Regions from separate parts of the Salinarimonas sp. NSM genome, predicted to be linked through region 1. Evidence: riboswitches for the same ligand, from Rfam matches in the RefSeq annotation. Region 1 holds a riboswitch; the other holds the start of a gene.
What was found. A riboswitch is a leader RNA that binds a small molecule or an ion and turns the genes downstream of it on or off. The one in region 1 is predicted to bind thiamine pyrophosphate.
Positions count from the first base shown of each region.

Region 2: another riboswitch for thiamine pyrophosphate. It lies ahead of thiM (hydroxyethylthiazole kinase); the one in region 1 lies ahead of thiB (thiamine ABC transporter substrate binding subunit).

Region 1 is NZ_JBQTCJ010000012.1:11,858-16,061, forward strand. It holds gene ACTZWW_RS06940 (thiamine/thiamine pyrophosphate ABC transporter permease ThiP) at 1-639, opposite strand, end outside; gene thiB (thiamine ABC transporter substrate binding subunit) at 636-1,673, opposite strand; TPP riboswitch at 1,737-1,844, opposite strand; gene trpA (tryptophan synthase subunit alpha) at 1,920-2,744, opposite strand; gene trpB (tryptophan synthase subunit beta) at 2,803-4,044, opposite strand; gene ACTZWW_RS06960 (phosphoribosylanthranilate isomerase) at 4,041-4,204, opposite strand, start outside.
Region 2 is NZ_JBQTCJ010000025.1:47,942-52,145, reverse strand. It holds gene rpe (ribulose-phosphate 3-epimerase) at 1-77, shown strand, start outside; gene ACTZWW_RS11120 (hypothetical protein) at 74-1,012, shown strand; gene ACTZWW_RS11115 (papain-like cysteine protease family protein) at 1,127-1,705, shown strand; TPP riboswitch at 1,790-1,895, shown strand; gene thiM (hydroxyethylthiazole kinase) at 1,885-2,688, shown strand; gene thiE (thiamine phosphate synthase) at 2,685-3,383, shown strand; gene thiD (bifunctional hydroxymethylpyrimidine kinase/phosphomethylpyrimidine kinase) at 3,380-4,177, shown strand; gene ACTZWW_RS11095 (TRAP transporter substrate-binding protein) at 4,164-4,204, shown strand, end outside.

The DNA.
Region 1 (4,204 bases):
GAGCGTCAGCACTATGGCGAAGCTCGTGAAGCACAGTAGGAAGACGAGCCCGGCGAGGCCCGGCGTCTCCCGCTTCAGGATGGGCCAGTCGAGATGCGCGAAGGTCGCCCGCGGCCCGAAGCCGAGGATCGCGGCGAGCCGCCAGTGCTCCGCGGGCGCGCGCGACAGCGCGTCGAGGTAGACCCGCGCGGCGAGCGTCGCGTTGAGGAAGACGTGGGCGATGAGGATGCCGGGCCAGCCGAACGGGTTCGGCCGCAGCGGAAGCCCCGCCGCCTGGAGCCCCGCCGCCAGCCATCCCGAGCGGCCGTAGACGGCGACGACCGAGAACACGACCACGATCGCCGGCATCACCGCCGCCGCGCCGAGCGCCGCCAGCGCGAGGCTGCGCCCCGGGAAGCGCCGCCGCGCCAGCGCCAGCGCCAGCGCCGCGCCGAGGGCGAGCGACAACAGCGTCGAGAGGGTGGCCTGGCCGAGCGAGAAGACCAGGATGCGGCGCAGGTACGCGTCGAGCGCGAGCACGCTCGGCCGGTCCTGCGCCGCCCCGATCAGCGCGCCGAAGGCGGCCGCGGCGAGGGCCGCGAGCGCGAGCGCGACGAGCGCGCCGGGATGCGGCGGGCGCAGGCCGCGCGCGCGCCTCACCGTGTCGTCGCCTCGAGCCAGGCGTCGATCAGCGCCCGGCGCTCGGCGGAGACGCGTTCGGGATCGAACAGGAAGGCCGCATCCGGCGCGATCAGCCCCTCGAAGCTCTCCGGCAGCCCGTCGTCGGGCAGGCGCGCCGGGTACATCCAGTTGCCTTCGGGGATGAGGCTCTGGAAGCCGTCCGAGAGCATGAAACGCAGGAAGTCGCGGGCGAGCTCGGGCGTGTCGGTCGCGCGCGTCGCGCCGGCGATCTCGACGTGCAGGTAGTGCCCTTCCGTGAAGCGGGCGGCCTCGTAGCGGGTCTCCCCCTCGACGGAGCGATGGTAGGCGGGCGAGGTCGCGTACGACAGCACCATGTCCGCCTCGCCCTCGAGGAACAGGCCGTAGGCCTCCGACCAGCCGGTCGTGAAGGTCACGACGCGCGGCGTCAGGGCGGCCCAGGCGTCGGCCATCCCCTCCCCGAAGACGGCGCTCGACCAGAGCAGCAGCCCGAAGCCCGGCGCGCTCGTGCGCGGGTCCTGGAGCACGACGCGCGGCCCGTCGGGGTCGTTGAACAGCGCCTCCAGGCTCTCCGGCGGGGCCGCGAGCCGGGTCGTGTCGTAGACGAAGGCGAGATGGCCCCAGTCGTAGGGCAGGAAGATCTCGTTCTCCCAGGCGACCGGCATGTCGAGCGCGCCCGGGTCGACGCCGTGGGGCGCGAACAGGCCGAGCGCGCGGGCTTCCGCCGCGAGGTTCATGTCCAGGCCGAGCACGACGTCGGCCTGGGTCGAGGGACCCTCCAGCCGCAGGCGGCCGAGCAGCGAGCCGGCGTCGTCGGCGGTCACCCAGTCGAGATCGCAGCCGCAGGACGCCTCGAAGCGCTCGGCGATGGCCTCGCCCGGGCCGTAGCGGCCGACGAAGGAGGAATAGGTGTAGACCGTGAGCGTCGGTCGGTCCTGCGCGGCGGCTGGTGCGTAGGGTGCGACGAGCGCGCCGCCGAGCAGCGCGGCGAGGATGGGGAGACGGGCGGGAACGAGGCGGGCTCGGGTGTGCATCGGCGGCTCCGGTTCGCGAGAGCCGGGGCGCGACGGGCGACGATGTGCGGAGGCGGCCGCAGCGCGCGGCCCGTCGCTCATCCCTACGCCGGCACGACCCGGATCAGGTTCGACGGGTTGGCGCGCACCCGCGCCTCTCAGCTCCCGTGCGGAGCACCCCGTGAGACAGCCCGGGTGTAGACCCGCCCGCGCGCCGGCGCAAGCGTCCCCGTACGACATCTTCCGTTCAGAGAGGAGCCGGGCGGGTCAGCGGGCGGCGCTGCGCACGCCCTCGGCCAGCTCGCCCACGAGGCGGGCGACGCCCTGCACGGTCTCGGCCGTCGCGGCGCCGTCCTCGAGGCTCGCCTCGAGCGTCGCGACGAGCGCGGAGCCGACGACGACGCCGTCGGCGCCCTGCGCGATGGCGGCGGCGTGGGCGCCGGTCTTGACGCCGAAGCCGACCACCACGGGCAGGTCGGTGTGGCGCTTGATGCGCTCGACCGCGCTCGCGACCTTGCCGAAGTCCGGCGTCGCCGCGCCGGTGATGCCGGTGATGGAGACGTAGTAGACGAAGCCCGCCGTGTTCGCGAGCACCGCCGGCAGGCGCCGGTCGTCGGTCGTCGGGGTGGCGAGGCGGATGAAGGCGAGGCCCGCCTCGAGGGCGGGGAGGCACAGCTCGGCGTCCTCCTCCGGCGGCAGGTCGACGACGATCATGCCGTCGACGCCCGCCGCCTTCGCGTCGGCGAGGAAGCGCGGCACGCCGTACTGGTAGATCGGGTTGAAGTAGCCCATCAGGATGACGGGGGTCTCGGCGTCCTCGGCGCGGAAGCGGCGCACGAGATCGAGCGTCTTCGCGGTCGTCTGCCCGGCCCTCAGCGCGCGCAGGCCCGCGGCCTGGATCGCCGGGCCGTCCGCCATCGGGTCGGTGAAGGGCAGGCCGACCTCCAGGATGTCCGCCCCCGCCTTCGGCAGGGCGCGCAGGACCGCGAGCGAGGTCTCCGGGTCGGGATCGCCGGCCATGACGTAGGTGACGAGGGCGGCGCGGCCCTCCGCGCGGGCCTTGGCGAAGCGGGTGTCGATGCGGGCGGTCATGGCGTGCGTTCCGATGGGCGGCGGGCGGGCGGCTCGGCGAGCGGCTTCGCGAGCGGGCTCACAACCCGCCCCGCAGATGCTCCGCCACGGTGAAGATGTCCTTGTCGCCGCGCCCGCACAAGTTGATCACCATCAGGTGGTCGCGCGGCTTGTCCGCGGCGATCTCCACAGCCTTGGCGATGGCGTGGGCCGGCTCGAGGGCCGGGATGATGCCCTCGAGCTTCGACATCAGCTGGAAAGCGGCGAGCGCCTCGTCGTCGCGCGCGGAGAGGTAGGTCACGCGCCCGACGTCCGCGAGCCAGGAATGCTCGGGGCCGATGCCGGGATAGTCGAGCCCCGCCGAGATCGAGTGGGCGTCGGTGATCTGCCCGTCCTCGTTCATGAGGAGGTAGGTGCGGTTGCCGTGCAGCACGCCGGGCCTGCCGCCGGAGATCGAGGCGGCGTGCTCACCGGTGTCGACGCCGCGCCCGGCCGCCTCGACGCCGTAGATCGCGACGCTCTCGTCGTCGAGGAAGGGGTGGAAGAGGCCGATGGCGTTCGAGCCGCCGCCGATCGCGGCGATCAGCGAATCCGGCAGGCGGCCTTCCGCCTCCTGCATCTGCCAGCGCACCTCGTCGCCGATGACGCACTGGAAGTCGCGCACCATGGCGGGGTAGGGATGCGGGCCGGCGACCGTGCCGATGCAGTAGAACGTGGTCTCGACGTTGGTCACCCAGTCGCGCAGGGCCTCGTTCATCGCGTCCTTGAGCGTCTTCGAGCCGGAATGGCAGGGCACCACGGTGGCGCCGAGCATCTCCATGCGGAAGACGTTGGGCTTCTGCCGCTCGACGTCGACCGCGCCCATGTAGACGATGCACTCGAGCCCGAAGCGCGCACACAGCGTCGCGGTGGCGACGCCGTGCTGGCCCGCGCCCGTCTCGGCGATGATCCGCTTCTTGCCCATGCGCCGGGCGAGCAGGATCTGTCCGAGCACGTTGTTCACCTTGTGCGCGCCGGTATGATTGAGCTCGTCGCGCTTGAGGTAGATCTTCGCGCCCTTGTCGGGCGCCGCCGTCTCGCGCACGTGCTCGGTCAGCCGCTCGGCGTAGTAGAGCGGGCTCGGACGGCCGACGTAGTGCGTGGCGTAGGCGCGCAGCTCGCGCTCGAACTCCGGGTCGGCCTTGGCCGCCTCGTAGGCCGCCTGGAGCTCGAGGATGTTCGGCATCAGGGTCTCGGCCACGAAGCGGCCGCCGTAGATGCCGAAATGCCCGGTCTCGTCCGGGCCGTTGCGGAAGGAATTGGGCTTCTGCGGAGCGGTCACGGCGTTCCTGCCTCGTCCTGTGCGCGCCAGGCGGCGCGGGCGGCGGCCCCGAAGGCCGCGATGGCGATGGGGTCCTTCGATCCCGGCGCGGTCTCGACGCCGGAGGAGACGTCGACGGCGCGCATGCCCGTGGCTGCGATCGCGGCGCCGACGTTGTAGG
Region 2 (4,204 bases), on a different contig from region 1:
CCTTCAGGGGCGGCCCCTCCGCCTATGCCGGCAACATCGCCGCGATCCGCGCCGCCGCGGCGGGTGCGCGCGGGTGACCGTGGCCGCGCTCGGCTCGGCCTTCGCGAGAGGCCTCGGCCTCGCCCTCGGCACCGCGGCGATCGTCGCCCTGCGCATCGTCGAGCGCGACGAGGCGCTCTCGCCGCGGACCACCCTCGTGATCGCGCTCTTCGGCGCCGCAGGCCTGCTCGCCGGCGTCGCCGCGACACTGCTCCTGCGCCGCCTCGCGCCCGCAGGCGCCATCCGGCGATCGGCGCTCGCCGCCCTCGCGGGACTCGTGCTCGTGCCCGGCGTCGCCTTCGTGCTGTTCGCGATCGACCGCAACGCCATGGACGTCGTCTGGTCCTTCCGCGAGGACGGGCTTCTCTCGACGCTGCGCCATGCCGTGATCGGGCTGACGATCGACGCCGCCGGCGCCTTCGCCGTCACGGCGCGCCCCTACCTGCTGCCCTGGCCGCTCGCGGCGATCGCGGCCTGCGCGATGCTGACGACGGTCGCCCCCGCCCGGCGACCCGTCGCGCTCGCCGCGACGCTCGTCGCGGCGTGCCTCCTCGTGGGCGCGGCCGACCGTCCGGTGCTCGCCCAAGGGGACATGCACAGCGGCGACGGCTTCAGCGGCGAGCACTGGAGCGGCGGCTCCTGGGACGGCGAGCCGGGCGGCGACGCCGGGCCGGGCGACGGCGCGCCGGTCGACGCGTGGAGCGGCGACGCGTGGAGCGGCGACGCCTGGACGCGCGAGAAGTGCGCGCGCTACACCGCCGCCTGGGACGAGGCCACGCGGCGGCTCGGCACCGACGGCATCTCCGCGGAGTTCATCGCCCGCCACGACGCCTTCATCGCCTCGGGCTGCACCGCGCCCGCGGACGTCTGCCCGCGCTCGGCGGAGGAGCTCGCGCTCGCCAACGTCATGGTCATCCTCGCCATGAATGCCGGGACGGCGAGCACCTTTCCGCCGTTCGCTTGCCGGGATTGAGGGACGGCAACGGGAGGCTTCGGGCGTCACGCGGCCTCGGCAAAACTTTCGATTGCCCGGGCCGAGGGCTCGTGACATCGTAGCCGGAGGACAAGACGCCGGGGGGCGGCCGTCATGACACGTCGCGCATGGGCGAGCGCGATCCGCGCTCTCACCTTCCTCTCGTGCTTTCTCGCGCTCTTCGCGACGCGCGGCGACGAGGCCCGCGCGCAGGTGCTGATCGACAGCATCCGGCTGCCGGTGCCCTACCATCCGCAGGACACGATCGTCTGGTGCTGGGTCGCCAGCGCGAAGATGGCCGCGGAATCGTCCGGGCTGCCGACCCCCGGCCAGTGCCGGATGCTGGAGCTCGCCTACGGCGCGCCGTGCTGCCAACGCCCGGATCTCTGCCTGCGCCCCGGGCACATCAGCGAGATCTCCGGTCTCGTCGGGATGTTCGGCGGCCGCATCAGCACGCTTCAGATCAGCCATTGGGCGCCGGACTTCATCACGCACATGCGCCGGACCGGGCGCCCGATCGTGGCGCACGTGGACGGCAGCCACTTCGTCGTGATCACGGGAATGGACGTCTACCAGACGCCGAACGGGCCGTGGGCCGTGGTGACCTATCACGATCCCTTCGTCGCGCCTGGGATGAAGCAGGACTGGCCGCTCTTCGCACAGCGCATGTCCGTGGTGCTGGCGGTTCACTGAGGCGGCTCTCCTGCGCATCCGACCCATGTCGCCTCGCGCCGCGTACCCCTTGCGCGGGCGGTGAGCGCGCGTTACCTAGCCGCCGACGGTCTCACGGGGTGCCCATGCGGGCTGAGAGGCGCAAATCCGCGCCAACCCATCGAACCTGATCCGGGTCGTGCCGGCGGAGGGAACGAGACATGGACGAGAACGCGCCCGCGCGTGCCGCGTCACATGACATCGCAGCGTATCGGATCGCGGAGCACGCCGCGCGGCTCCTCGCCGAGACCCGCGCCCGCCGCCCGCGGGTGCACGCGCTCACCAACGCCGCCGCGCAGGCCTTCACCGCGAACCTGCTGCTGGCCGCCGGTGCCATCCCCTCGCTGACGATCGCCGCCGAGGAGGCCGGCCACTTCGCGCGACGCGCGAACGCCGTCCTCGTCAACCTCGGCACGCTCGATGCGGAGCGCCGGGCGGGCATCCCCGCTGCTGTCGCCGCCGCGTGCGAGGTCGGACGGCCGATCGTACTCGATCCGGTCTTCGTCGAGGCCTCCCCACCCCGGCTCGCGGTCGCCCGCGATCTCCTCGCGGCGGGCCCCGCGATCCTGCGGCTGAACCCCGGTGAGCTCGAGGCGCTCGCGGGTCGCGCGCCGACCGCCGAGGCGGCTGACGACTTCGCGCGCGATCACGCCTGCGTCGTCGCCCTCACCGGCCCGACCGATCTTGTGACCGACGGCACCCGCGCCGTGCGGATCGCCAACGGACACCCGTTGATGGCCCGCGTCACCGCCATGGGTTGCGCGGGCTCCGCGCTCGTCGCCGCCTTCGCCGCGCTGGAGGACGACGCGCTCGTCGCCGCCGCGGCGGCGCTCCTCGTTCTCGGCGTCGCCGGCGAGATCGCCGGCGGTCGCGCCGCCGGCCCCGGCTCCTTCCCCGCCGCCTACCTCGATGCGCTCGACGCGCTCGACGCGGCGGCGCTCGTATCCCGTGCGAGGGTCTCGTGAATCACGCCGACAGGAACCCCGTCGACCTTCGCCTCTACGCCATCGTCGGCCTCGCGGACGCGCGTGGGCGCGACCTCGTCGATCTCGTCGGGCGGGCGGTGGCGGGCGGGGCGACGCTGGTGCAGCTGCGCGAGAAGCACGCGGACACCCGCGCGCTCGTCGATCTCGCCCGCGCACTGCGGACGACGCTCTCCGGCACAGGCGTGCCGCTCCTCGTCAACGACCGCGTCGACGTCGCGCTCGCCGCGGGAGCGGACGGCGTCCATCTCGGCCAGAGCGACATGGACCCGCACGACGCGCGCCGCCTGCTCGGGCCCGACGCGATCATCGGGTGGACGTTGAAGACGCCCGATCACGCCCGCGCGCTCGCGCAGGTCCCCGTCGACTACGGCTGCATCGGCGGCGTCTTCGCCACGACGTCGAAGGACAACCCCGATCCGCCGATCGGGCTCTCGGGCCTCGCCGCGGTCTCCGCCGCAGGCCGCGCGGCCGTGCCGGGCCTGCCCATGGGCGCCATCGCCGGCATCGACGAGACGAACGCCCGCTCGGTGATCGGCGCGGGCGCGGACGGCGTCGCCGTCATCTCCGCGCTGTTCGGCGCGCCCGATCCCGCCGCCGCCGCGGCGCGCCTGCGTCGCCATGTCGACGAGGCGCTCGCCGCCCGCGGCGCTCGAGCCGACGAGGAGACCACATGACCGCCATCGCCCTCACCATCGCCGGCTCGGATTCGGGCGGCGGAGCCGGCATCCAGGCCGACCTGAAGACCTTCTCCGCCCGCGGCGTCTACGGCGCGAGCGTGATCGCCGCGCTCACCGCGCAGAACACCCGCGGCGTCCAGGGCATCCACGACGTCCCGCCGGACTTCGTCGCCGCACAGATGGACAGCGTGCTGTCGGACCTGAAGGTCGACGCGGTGAAGATCGGCATGCTGTCGAAGCCCGCCGTGATCGAGACGGTCGCCGCCGGCCTGGACCGGCACGGCGTGTCCTGCGTGGTGCTCGATCCCGTGATGGTCGCGGCGTCCGGCGACAAGCTCCTGTCGGACGACGCGATCGAGACGCTGCGCGCCGTCCTCCTGCCCCGCGCGCTCGTGCTCACCCCGAACCTGCCGGAGGCGGCGGCGCTGCTCGGCGAGCCCGTCGCCGAGGACGAGGACGCCATGCGCGCCCAGGGCGAGCGGCTGCTGGCGCTCGGCCCCGAGGCGGTGCTGATCAAGGGCGGCCACGCCTCGGGGCCGGAGAGCGTCGACCTGCTGGTCGAGCCGCGGGGCGTCACGCGGCTCGTCGCCCCGCGGATCGCGACGCGCAACACGCACGGGACCGGCTGCACGCTGTCCTCGGCGATCGCGGCCGAGCTCGCGAAGGGCGCCTCCCTCGCCGAGTCCGCACGCGCGGCCAAGGCGTGGCTCGCCGGCGCGATCGCCGCGGCCGACGGGCTCGAGATCGGGAGCGGGCACGGGCCCGTGCATCATTTCCATGGCATCTGGTAACCGCCTCACCCGCCGCGGCGCGCTCGG